Linked DNA regions of Bdellovibrio bacteriovorus. The protein of the gene in region 1 interacts with the protein of each later gene in a pairwise test. Links are inferred from orthologs where the notes say so. Each region holds a gene or a part of one and is shown on either strand. Other genes may lie near its edges.

The links. Proteins that work in one complex are often made in the same cells at the same time.
Region 2: the proteins of dnaX (region 1) and dnaE interact in binary tests that used the Escherichia coli proteins (3 or more experiments, as listed by UniProt). The link is inferred for Bdellovibrio bacteriovorus from one-to-one orthologs.

The regions. Positions count from the first base shown.
Region 1 is NZ_CP020946.1:206,323-210,847, forward strand. The notes cover bases 639-3,594. They hold dnaX (DNA polymerase III subunit gamma/tau), read right to left. Parts: upstream 3,048-3,594; coding sequence 1,230-3,047; downstream 639-1,229. Other genes in these bases: recR (recombination mediator RecR), read right to left, coding at 639-887; B9G79_RS01025 (YbaB/EbfC family nucleoid-associated protein), read right to left, coding at 893-1,216. In the rest of the region: GTPase MglA, read right to left, coding at 1-273; more of recR, read right to left, coding at 273-638; B9G79_RS01040 (hypothetical protein), read left to right, coding at 3,643-4,008; B9G79_RS01045 (hypothetical protein), read left to right, coding at 4,065-4,525. UniProt on the Escherichia coli protein: Part of the beta sliding clamp loading complex, which hydrolyzes ATP to load the beta clamp onto primed DNA to form the DNA replication pre-initiation complex.
Region 2 is NZ_CP020946.1:1,825,199-1,830,045, forward strand. What follows is about bases 1-4,063. They hold dnaE (DNA polymerase III subunit alpha), read left to right. Parts: upstream 1-323; coding sequence 324-3,863; downstream 3,864-4,063. Other genes in these bases: B9G79_RS08740 (hypothetical protein), read left to right, coding at 1-251; B9G79_RS08750 (hypothetical protein), read left to right, coding at 3,866-4,063. Outside these bases: more of B9G79_RS08750, read left to right, coding at 4,064-4,847. UniProt on the Escherichia coli protein: DNA polymerase III is a complex, multichain enzyme responsible for most of the replicative synthesis in bacteria. This DNA polymerase also exhibits 3' to 5' exonuclease activity. The alpha chain is the DNA polymerase catalytic subunit.

The DNA.
Region 1 (4,525 bases):
CAGCTTGCGGGAAGCATCGTAAACAACCTGACCCGGAACGGTGTACAGGTGGAAGCGGGTTTTAAAACCACGGATGTCACCGACGTTCAGTGGCAGGAAGTCAAAGAACAAGGTGCGCTCAATGTCCGTATTCAATGCCACCAGCTTGGATTTTTGGTCCTCTGCTGTTTTTTGATAAACCCACTGGATGTTCGTGGTTTTACCGCCCAAGGAGGGGCCGTAGTACACGACTTTGCAGTGAATTTCTTTGGCATTGTAGTTAATAAAGGACATTACAGCTCCACGCGGTTTTGCAGGGCGCGACCCATCGTTCTATCATCTACGAAATCGATGTCGCTGCCAATAGGAACTCCATGGGCAATGCGAGAAAGTTTCAAGCCTTTGCCCTGCAGTTGCTTCGCCAGGTACAAAATGGTGGTGTCGCCCTCAAGGTCCGCATCCAATGCAAGGATGATTTCCTTGATCGCAGGACCCGTGCCGTTCAAACCGTCTTCAACTCGGTCGATCAGCTCTTTGATTTTCAATTCTTTAGGACCAATGCCTTCCAGTGGAGAGATCGCCCCATGCAAAACATGGTAGCGGCCACGGAACGCGCCCGAAGATTCAATTCTCATGATATCGGATGGTTCTTCCACGACACAGATGGATTCGTCGGAACGGTGAGAATCCTCACAATAACGGCAGACATCGGTGTCGGTGTAGTTGAAGCAGGTCGGGCAGTCGTGAACTTCAGCCTTGACGCGCAAAAGCGCCTCACTCAAACGTTCCGGGTATTCGTTCCCGGTGCGCAGAATGTAATAAGCCAGACGCTGAGCAGTCTTTGGCCCGATACCAGGCAGACGGCTCAACTCGTGGACTAATTTTTCAAGGGCGCTAATGTGTAACATCTAAATTAAAACATTCCTGGGATATTCAGGCCGCCAGTGATTTTTTCCATTTCTTTAGCGGAAGTATCACGGGCTGTTTTAACTGCTTCGTTGGTTGCAGACAGGATCATGTCCTGAAGCATCTCAACATCGCCAGCTTTCAAAACTTCAGGGTCGATGGTCAAAGCAGTGATCAAGTGGTCGCCGTTCACTTTTACTTTTACAGCGCCGCCACCGGAAGTCGCTTCGTACTCAACTTTTGCAAGTTCTTCCTGGGCTTTCTTCATTTTCATCTGCATTTGGTTGGCTTGCTTCATCAGCTGGGCCATTCCGCCGGGCATACCCTTCATAAAATCTCCTTTTTTAGTGGCCGCGCTTGTTCAGTTCAACGATGGACTTGATCTGTCCCTTGAACACGGTTTGAGCGGCTTTAACCATCGGGTTTTCAATGATCTTGTTGCGCAGATCCTCTTCGGCCATCTGCACTTTTTTCTGCTGGATGGCTTGGGCGGATTCGCCGACCTGATCACGACTCATCAATACTTCAAAAGAATACCCAGCACCCCAGTACGAATCAATAAATCCCTGTAGTTTTTTGCGCACTTGGGCGTCAGCCATTTGGTCTTTCAGGAAGGCCAATTTCACAGGAACGCCAAGGCTGATCAGCTTTCCCTCTTCCTTAACAAACAGTAAATTTTCCACTTTTGCTGCAAACAAAGCGTCGTCCTGGCGAAGCAGTTCGACAAAGTTCACCCAGCGCTCTTTAGAGGTGGAACCAGAGGCAATTTTCGGTTTGCTTTCAACAACCGGAGTTGGTTGAGCTGCCGGAACCGGAGCGGCCGGTGCGGTCGCCGCAGGCTTTGCCACTGGTGCGGGATTTGATTTCAGGGAAGAGGCCGCGGAAGAAGCTTTGTTCAGCGCTGCCTTCATCGCCTCAAGGCCGGTCGGGCCATCAAGAACCTTCTGGGATTCCTCGATGCGATCATGTCCTTTTACGGGAAGGCTTACCGGCGGAACGTAGGGCCTGGCCCCACCTGCGCTGTGAGTGGGAATAGATCCGCCTTGCAACAAAGTCTTCAGATCCACAAGTTTGGGAGCAGAAGCCATGCGCAGCAAAGTCACTTCAAGCACAATGCGAGGATCCTGGGCGCGAGGAATGTCCGAACCGCCTTTTAAAGCCATGTCGAAGAGCATGTGGATGTCCTCTTCCGGCAGACGCTGAGCCATTTCGCTCAAAGCCTGCAGTTCAGAATCCGGCATTTCCAGAATCTGACTGGCTTGCGCTTCAGACACCTTGATCAGAAGCAGGTTGCGGATCATTTCCAAAAGATCCTGAGAATACAAGTGCGGCTCAAAACCGGCCGCAGCGATTTTCTCAATCACTTTCAAAACCGCCTGAGAGTTGCGATCAATCAGAGCGTTCAAAGTTTCAAAAAGCAAAGCCCGGTCCGTCAGTCCCAGGATTTCAACCACACTGGCGCGGGTCAAAGGACCGTTGGCAAAAGTGATCACCTGATCCAGCAAACTTTGCGAGTCACGCATGGATCCATCACCCTGACGAGCCACCACCCACAAAGCTTCATCATCCGCTGTCACGCCTTCACGATCACAGATCAGTTTCAGGCGCTCGGTGATAGAGCGGGTGGAGATACGGCGGAAATCAAAACGCTGACAGCGGGACAGAATCGTCTGCGGGATCTTGTGCACTTCGGTGGTGGCCATGATGAACACCACGTGGGAAGGCGGCTCTTCCAATGTCTTCAACAGGGCGTTGAAGGCGCTGGTGGAAAGCATGTGCACTTCGTCGATGATATAGATTTTGTATTTTCCACTGGAAGGCATGAAAGCCACAGTGTCGCGAAGCTCACGGATCGCATCCACACCGTTGTTGGAAGCTCCATCGATTTCGATCACGTCGATGCTGGAACCCCCTGCGATTTCTTTACAGGAATCGCACTCGTTGCACGGAACAAAGTTCTGGGCATTCGGGCAGCGAAGGGCTTTGGCAAGGATACGAGCGGAAGAGGTTTTTCCTGTACCACGCGGACCTGTGAAAAGCAGGGCGTGAGGCAAGCGACCGTTTTTAAGGGCATTGGAAAGTGTTTGGGTAATATGATTTTGCCCGACAACGTCGGTAAATGATTGGGGACGCCATTTGCGTGCAATCACCTGATAAGACAAAACCCACCCCTCATCACAAACAGGAAAAAAAGTGGCCGAGCACCCCATATCACATAGTCCCTCGAGTGCCGTTGCTTCCTTCCGGACCTAGCGGGATTCGTCAAGAGAGCTATTGTATGGGACCCGGCCACCGCTGGATGTATCCCATTGGTGGGGGGATTACATTCGATAACTCGCCGCGCATTTCAGTTAGTTTGGGAGGGGAACCCCGCTTCGTCGGGCACGCCGTCCGGGCTCTGCTGGCGCCGGGGCGGGGCCCCGGTTCGGGCCGTCCGGGCCCCGCCAGAGGCCCTCCTTCGGGGGTTCCCCTCCCAAACTAACTGAAATACCCGAAGCTATCGAAAATACTGGGGAATGGGATAACTGGGCGGTGGTGCTTGGGGATTTTCTGGCTGGCCCTGCGGGCGCCGCGGTTTTTCTGGCTGGCCTTCGGCGCCGCCTTTTTGGGGCTTGGCCCCTTTCCCCCCGGGGATGGGGAGCGGGGGAGAGGGTTAACTGGGAATTGTTGGGTTAACTGGGAATTGTTGGGGTGGGTCGTTGCTTGCTGTTCCTCATTCCTTGCGCGAGGATTATTCAACTTACCGAGGTGAATCCTATGATGAAATTGATCCTTTCCCTGTCCCTGATCAGCTCCTTTGCTTTTGCTCAATCCGTCGGCGTGAAAGACATCCCGGCTGATGGCGACACCACCATCGAAATCAAAAAAGGCTCTAAAACTCAAAACGAGTACGAAGTCATCCAAAGCGAAGACGAAATCGAAGGCGATGCAGCTCCACTCCTGAAAGAAGCCCGTGTGAATTGGAAAAAAGCCTGCGCCGATTGGAAAGCTGAAACCAAAGATCTGAACAAAGAAAACCGTGTCTTGACCCTGAGCTGCGGAAAAATGGAGTGCTCCACCGTTGCGATGGAATCCACTTGCCGCTCTAAAACCAACGCCAAGATTAAAGTTAAGGTAAAATAGGGTAATTCTTTCCACGCCTATTTCGAATAAAGCTCAACGTGTCTATATTTCCGGGCATGTTGAGCTTTTTTATTTCCCTTCTTCTTTCTTCCGTTTCTCCGGTTCAAGCGGCCACTGTGGGTTCCTGCAAAGGCGTAAACGGTGCAGTTCGTGAAGTGATCTTTCTCGAGCACCAGGACTGTGAACTGGCGGCAAGTCTGTCTGACATCTTCAATGAAATGGCTCAGACCTTTCAATCCACCGCCTCCGTGAATCTTGTGATCGGGGGGCCTTCTGATAATGCCAGCTTTGACAACGGCTCTATCGTGCAGGTGCCTTATCGTATGTTGTTTTACGGAAAGTACGGGCGCAGTTACGAAGTGCCGCTTTCAAATTTGTACGTCAGTGCGGCTCACGAATATGGTCATGCGATTTTCCACGAGGCTCTTCGCAAGTCGGCCGGGGATGAGTATAAAAATCTTTTTGCAAAGCTGGATGATCTTTCGGCACGCAAGCTGGCAATTCTAAAAGGGGCTTC
Region 2 (4,847 bases), 1.6 Mb from region 1 along the record:
TTGAAAAAGACCCGGCAGCTCCGAATAGCGATAAGATTGAATTCCGCGAAGATCAGGCGACACTTTGGAATATCGACGGGGCGACCAATCCGGCTCAGATTTCTGGAGTTATTCTCACAGTCGTCATGGATGCCGGTTTGGGGCAAAAAACCATCAAAATTCCCGTCAAAAACGACAGATTGGATCTGGGATCTGCTCAGATTCCGGGCGGAGTTTCCATTCAACCGTTGGTGCAGCTCGGAGTCTTTTAACGCGCCGAGCGAAGTGTGATCCAAACACCCCCTTTTATTGAAACAAAAAGGGGGCTAAGATATGAAATTGTCATGTCTTTTGTTCATCTACACGTCCACTCAGAATATTCCCTTTTGGAAGCCGCGTGCCGGGTTAAAGCCATTGCTAAAAAAGCAGCGGCGATGCAGATGCCCGCGGTGGCTCTTACAGACAACGGTAACATGTTCGGTGCTGTTGAATTTTTCTTTGCCTGTAAGGACAACAACGTAAAACCAATTCTGGGCTTGGATGCGTACATCGCTCCGGGATCGCGCCTTGAAAAAAAGCAGGACCGAGATCAGGTCAACACCGGTCCGCGCCGTCTGGTGTTCCTGGCGCAGAATAATGATGGCTATCGCAATCTGTGTAAACTTTCTTCCATTGGTTATCAGGAAGGTTTTTATTGGAAGCCTCGTATCGATTACGAAGTCATTCAGCAGTACAATGAAAATCTGATCTGTCTGACCGGAGGCCTGCGTGGTGAAGTCGCGGAGTCCTTCCTGCGGGAAGGGCCGGACGCGGCTTTGGCGAAAATCCGCCAGTTGAAAGAAATCTTCAATGATCGCCTGTATCTTGAGATGTGCCGCACGGGTGTGCCCGAGTGGGATCGTATCAATCCGTTCCTGCTAGAAGCCTCCAAAATCGCGGGAGTTCCTGTGGTGGCGTCCAATGACGTGCACTACATGACTCAGGACGACCAGATGGCTCAGGAAGTTTTGATCTGTATCGGATCGAATAAAACTTTGAGCGATGAATCCCGTTTCCGTCTGGGGACGGATGAATTCTATCTGAAAAAACCAGAGCAGATGGTCGAGCTTTTTGCCGACGTGCCGGAAGCGATCTCCAACACTCTGCAAATCGCCGAACGTTGCGATGTTAAATTCAAACTTAAAGACGACCAGGGAAAACCAATCTATCACCTTCCGACATTCCCGACAGATGATGGGTTGTCGCTGAAAGAGGACATTGCCCGCAAAGCCAAAGCCGGTCTGTTGGTGCGCTTTGAAGAGGCGGCGGCACGCGGTGAAATGGTGCCTGAAGATAAAATTCCTGAATATGACAAGCGTCTGGAATACGAGCTTGGCATTATCGACCGCATGGGTTTTAACGGTTACTTCCTTATCGTTCAAGACTTCATCAACTGGGCCAAAACCAATGACATTCCGGTCGGTCCGGGGCGGGGTTCCGGGGCGGGTTCTTTGGTCGCTTATGTTTTGCGTATTACGGATCTGGATCCGCTGCCGAACTTCCTTCTGTTTGAGCGTTTCCTGAATCCAGAACGTATCTCCATGCCCGACTTCGATATCGACTTCTGTCAGGATCGTCGTCAGGAGGTGATCCAGTATGTGACCCGCAAGTACGGTCAGGAATCTGTTTCCCAGATCATCACTTACGGAAAGTTACAGGCCCGCGCCGCCATCAAGGACGTGGGCCGCGTGTTGGGTATGACCTTCCCTGAGGTCGACGCGGTAACAAAACTTATTCCGGAAAAGCTCGGCATCAACCTGAAAGAGGCCATGGAAATGGAACCTCGTATCGGAGAGATGATGGAGATGAATCCAACAGTGAACACGCTGATGGATCTTGCTCAAAGGGTTGAGGGGATGGTTCGCCATGCCGGGATCCACGCCGCCGGGGTTATCATCGCCGACGGCCAACTGGTTCGTCATGCTCCACTTTACAAGGGTGCTGACGGAGAGCAGGTCGTTCAGTACGACATGAAGCACGCCGAGAAAATCGGCCTGATTAAATTCGACTTCCTGGGTCTGAAGACCCTGACTCACATCAATCACGCGCTGAAGCTGATTGTGAAAAATCGCGGCAAAAAAATTCTGTCGCAGATGATTCCGATGAATGACACGGCGACGTTTGAGATGATGTCGCGCGGGGATACCGCAGGGGTGTTCCAGTTTGAGGGTGAGGGCATCACCGATGCCACCCGTAAAATCAGACCTTCTTCTTTTGCCGATATCACCGCGATCACGTCGTTGTACCGACCGGGTCCGATGGCGAACATTCCGGACTTTACCGATCGTAAGCACGGCAAGGCGCCGGTGGAATACCTTCTGGAAGACACCCGTGAGGTTCTGTCCGAGACCTACGGGATCATGGTCTATCAGGAACAGGTTATGGGTATCGCCTCTCGCATTGCCGGATATTCTCTGGGTGAAGCGGATATGCTTCGTCGTGCGATGGGTAAGAAGATCAAAGAGGAGATGGACAAGCACCGTGAGCGCTTCATGCAAGGGGCGATCGAACGCGGGCATGATAAACAGCGCTCTAATGATCTGTTTGATTTGATGTACAAGTTTGCCGACTATGGATTCAATAAATCCCACGCGGCGGCTTATTCCGTTGTTACGTTACAGACTGCCTGGTTGAAATGTCATTACCCGGCGGAATTCTTTGCAGCCCTGCTCAGTACCGAGCTTTCCGACACTGAAAAGATCGTAAAATACTCCAAGGATGCGACCAAGCGCGGTCTGACCGTGCGTTCGCCAAGTGTGAATTTCTCGGATTACCTGTTTGATGTTCATGGCGATGAGATCTACTTCGGTCTGGGGGCGATCAAAGGTGTGGGGCAGAATGCGGTTGAGGCCATCATCGAGGCCCGCAACAATCTGCCCGAGAAAAAGTTCACTTCTTTGGATGAGTTCTTTAATTCCATCGACACCCGTCGTGTGAATAAAAAAGTGATCGAATGTCTGATCAAGGCCGGGGCCTTTGATGGCTTTGGCGCGCACCGTGCGCAGTTGATTGCCGGTTATCAGAAGTACCTGGATCGCGCGATCGGTCTGCAAAAAGACCGCGAGATGGGGCAGTCTTCATTGTTTGATCTGGGGCCTTCGACTGAAACCAAAGTCACTTTGGAAGATGTGAAGCCTTGGGCACGAACGGCGTCTTTGACCTATGAAAAAGAAGTGCTGGGTTTTTACCTGAGTGATCACCCGCTGAAGGGGTTTGACACGCTTTCAGAACTTTGGACGACCTGTAAGGTGATTGATTTGCCAGCACAGATGCCAGCGCCGGGCAGTCCCGAGGCGGAAGCACTGAAGGCTGCCAAGAAGGATTGGAAAAATCGCGATGCGGGTAAAAAACGCGTCGTCGTGGCCGGTCTTATCACTGAGCTTCGCGAACTGATCACGAAAAAAGGAACCCGCATGGCGTTCGGCAAGGTCGAGGACCTGACGGGCAGTTGTGAGCTTGTGATCTTCCCGGATTCTTATGCTCGCTTTGAGGCCCAGCTTCGCGATGAAAGGCCGGTCCTGGTCGGGGGTGGTCTGGAGGTAGAGGACGGATCAGCCAAGATCATGGTTGATACCGTTTCTCCGTTGGAAGATATCCTTAAAAAAACCAAGCGAATGGTACTAAGATTGGATAAGATTAATCCTGATGATTACCCACGCCTGCAGTCGTTGATGAAGGACTATCCGGGAACAACCTCGGTCAGTCTGGAAATCGAGCTGGGTGAGCTGAACCGCCGTGTCTTGATGGAGATGGAGGAGGCTCAGGGTATCAGTGTGAATAATGAATTCTTTGAAGGCGTTCATTCCCTGTTTGGAAGAACGGACTTTATCGAGTTGAGGAGCTAGGAATGCGTTTAGTAAGTGTGGTTGCAGCAGCATTGATGATCTTCGTAAGTGGCACCGCCCTGGCCCAGCAGGCAGAACTGGTGGACCGCACCTATTCCGGTGTGTCCAAGGAAACCAACCCTCAGGTGGCAAAAAGAGTCATTCAGGATGAAGCGGCTCAAAAAGTTTCTGAAGAAATCATTCAGGAGCTGATCGGTAACGACCGCTTCCTGAAAAACAAAACCCTGATTCAGAATAAAATCATCCGCAATTCGGCGCGCTATATTCCGTTCACGAAGCCTTCGGCGCTGACTCAAAGCGCGGATGAATTCAAGATGTCCGTGGCGATGAAGGTGTCTTTGAAGGATTTAAAGCAAATGCTTCAGGACAACTCGCTTTTGAATGAAAACGAAGCCGTGCCGGTGGTGTTGCCACTGGTCAGTTGGCAGGATCGTGTGGAAGGCCGCAGCTATCGCTGGTGGTTGCCGCTGGATAAAAATCCTCAAGGCTTCCTGGTGAAAGAGGGCCGCCTGCTGGAGGAAGCTCTGCGTGGCGCTTTCCAGAAAAACAACTTCTATCTGATCAAACCGATTGAAGCGGGTTTGGCAGCCAGTGTGCCCGCGGATTTCCAGAATGAAAAAGTCGGTGGTGAGGATGCTCAGTTCTTTGCCCAGTATTTCAATGCTCCAGTGGTGGTTGACGGACAGGTGAACCTGACCAAAGGGGAGCGTAATAACTTCCGTATTGAAATCAAATTGACCGCTTTGCAGGTCAGCAACGGCCGCGCGATTGCCGATGTGTCCCGTCGCTTTGATACGGACGGCGGTTCTTTCGAAAATGCGATCGATAAAAAATTGCGCGAGGTTCTGGAGGGCACGGCCAACGATCTGGCTGTGCAGGTGATGGACGCATGGCAAAGAGGTTCTGTGGGGACTTCTGTGATCCGTCTGACCATTCACGGTCGCCAGCCATTGCCGGTTCTTGAGGGCGTGAAAGAAAAAATCC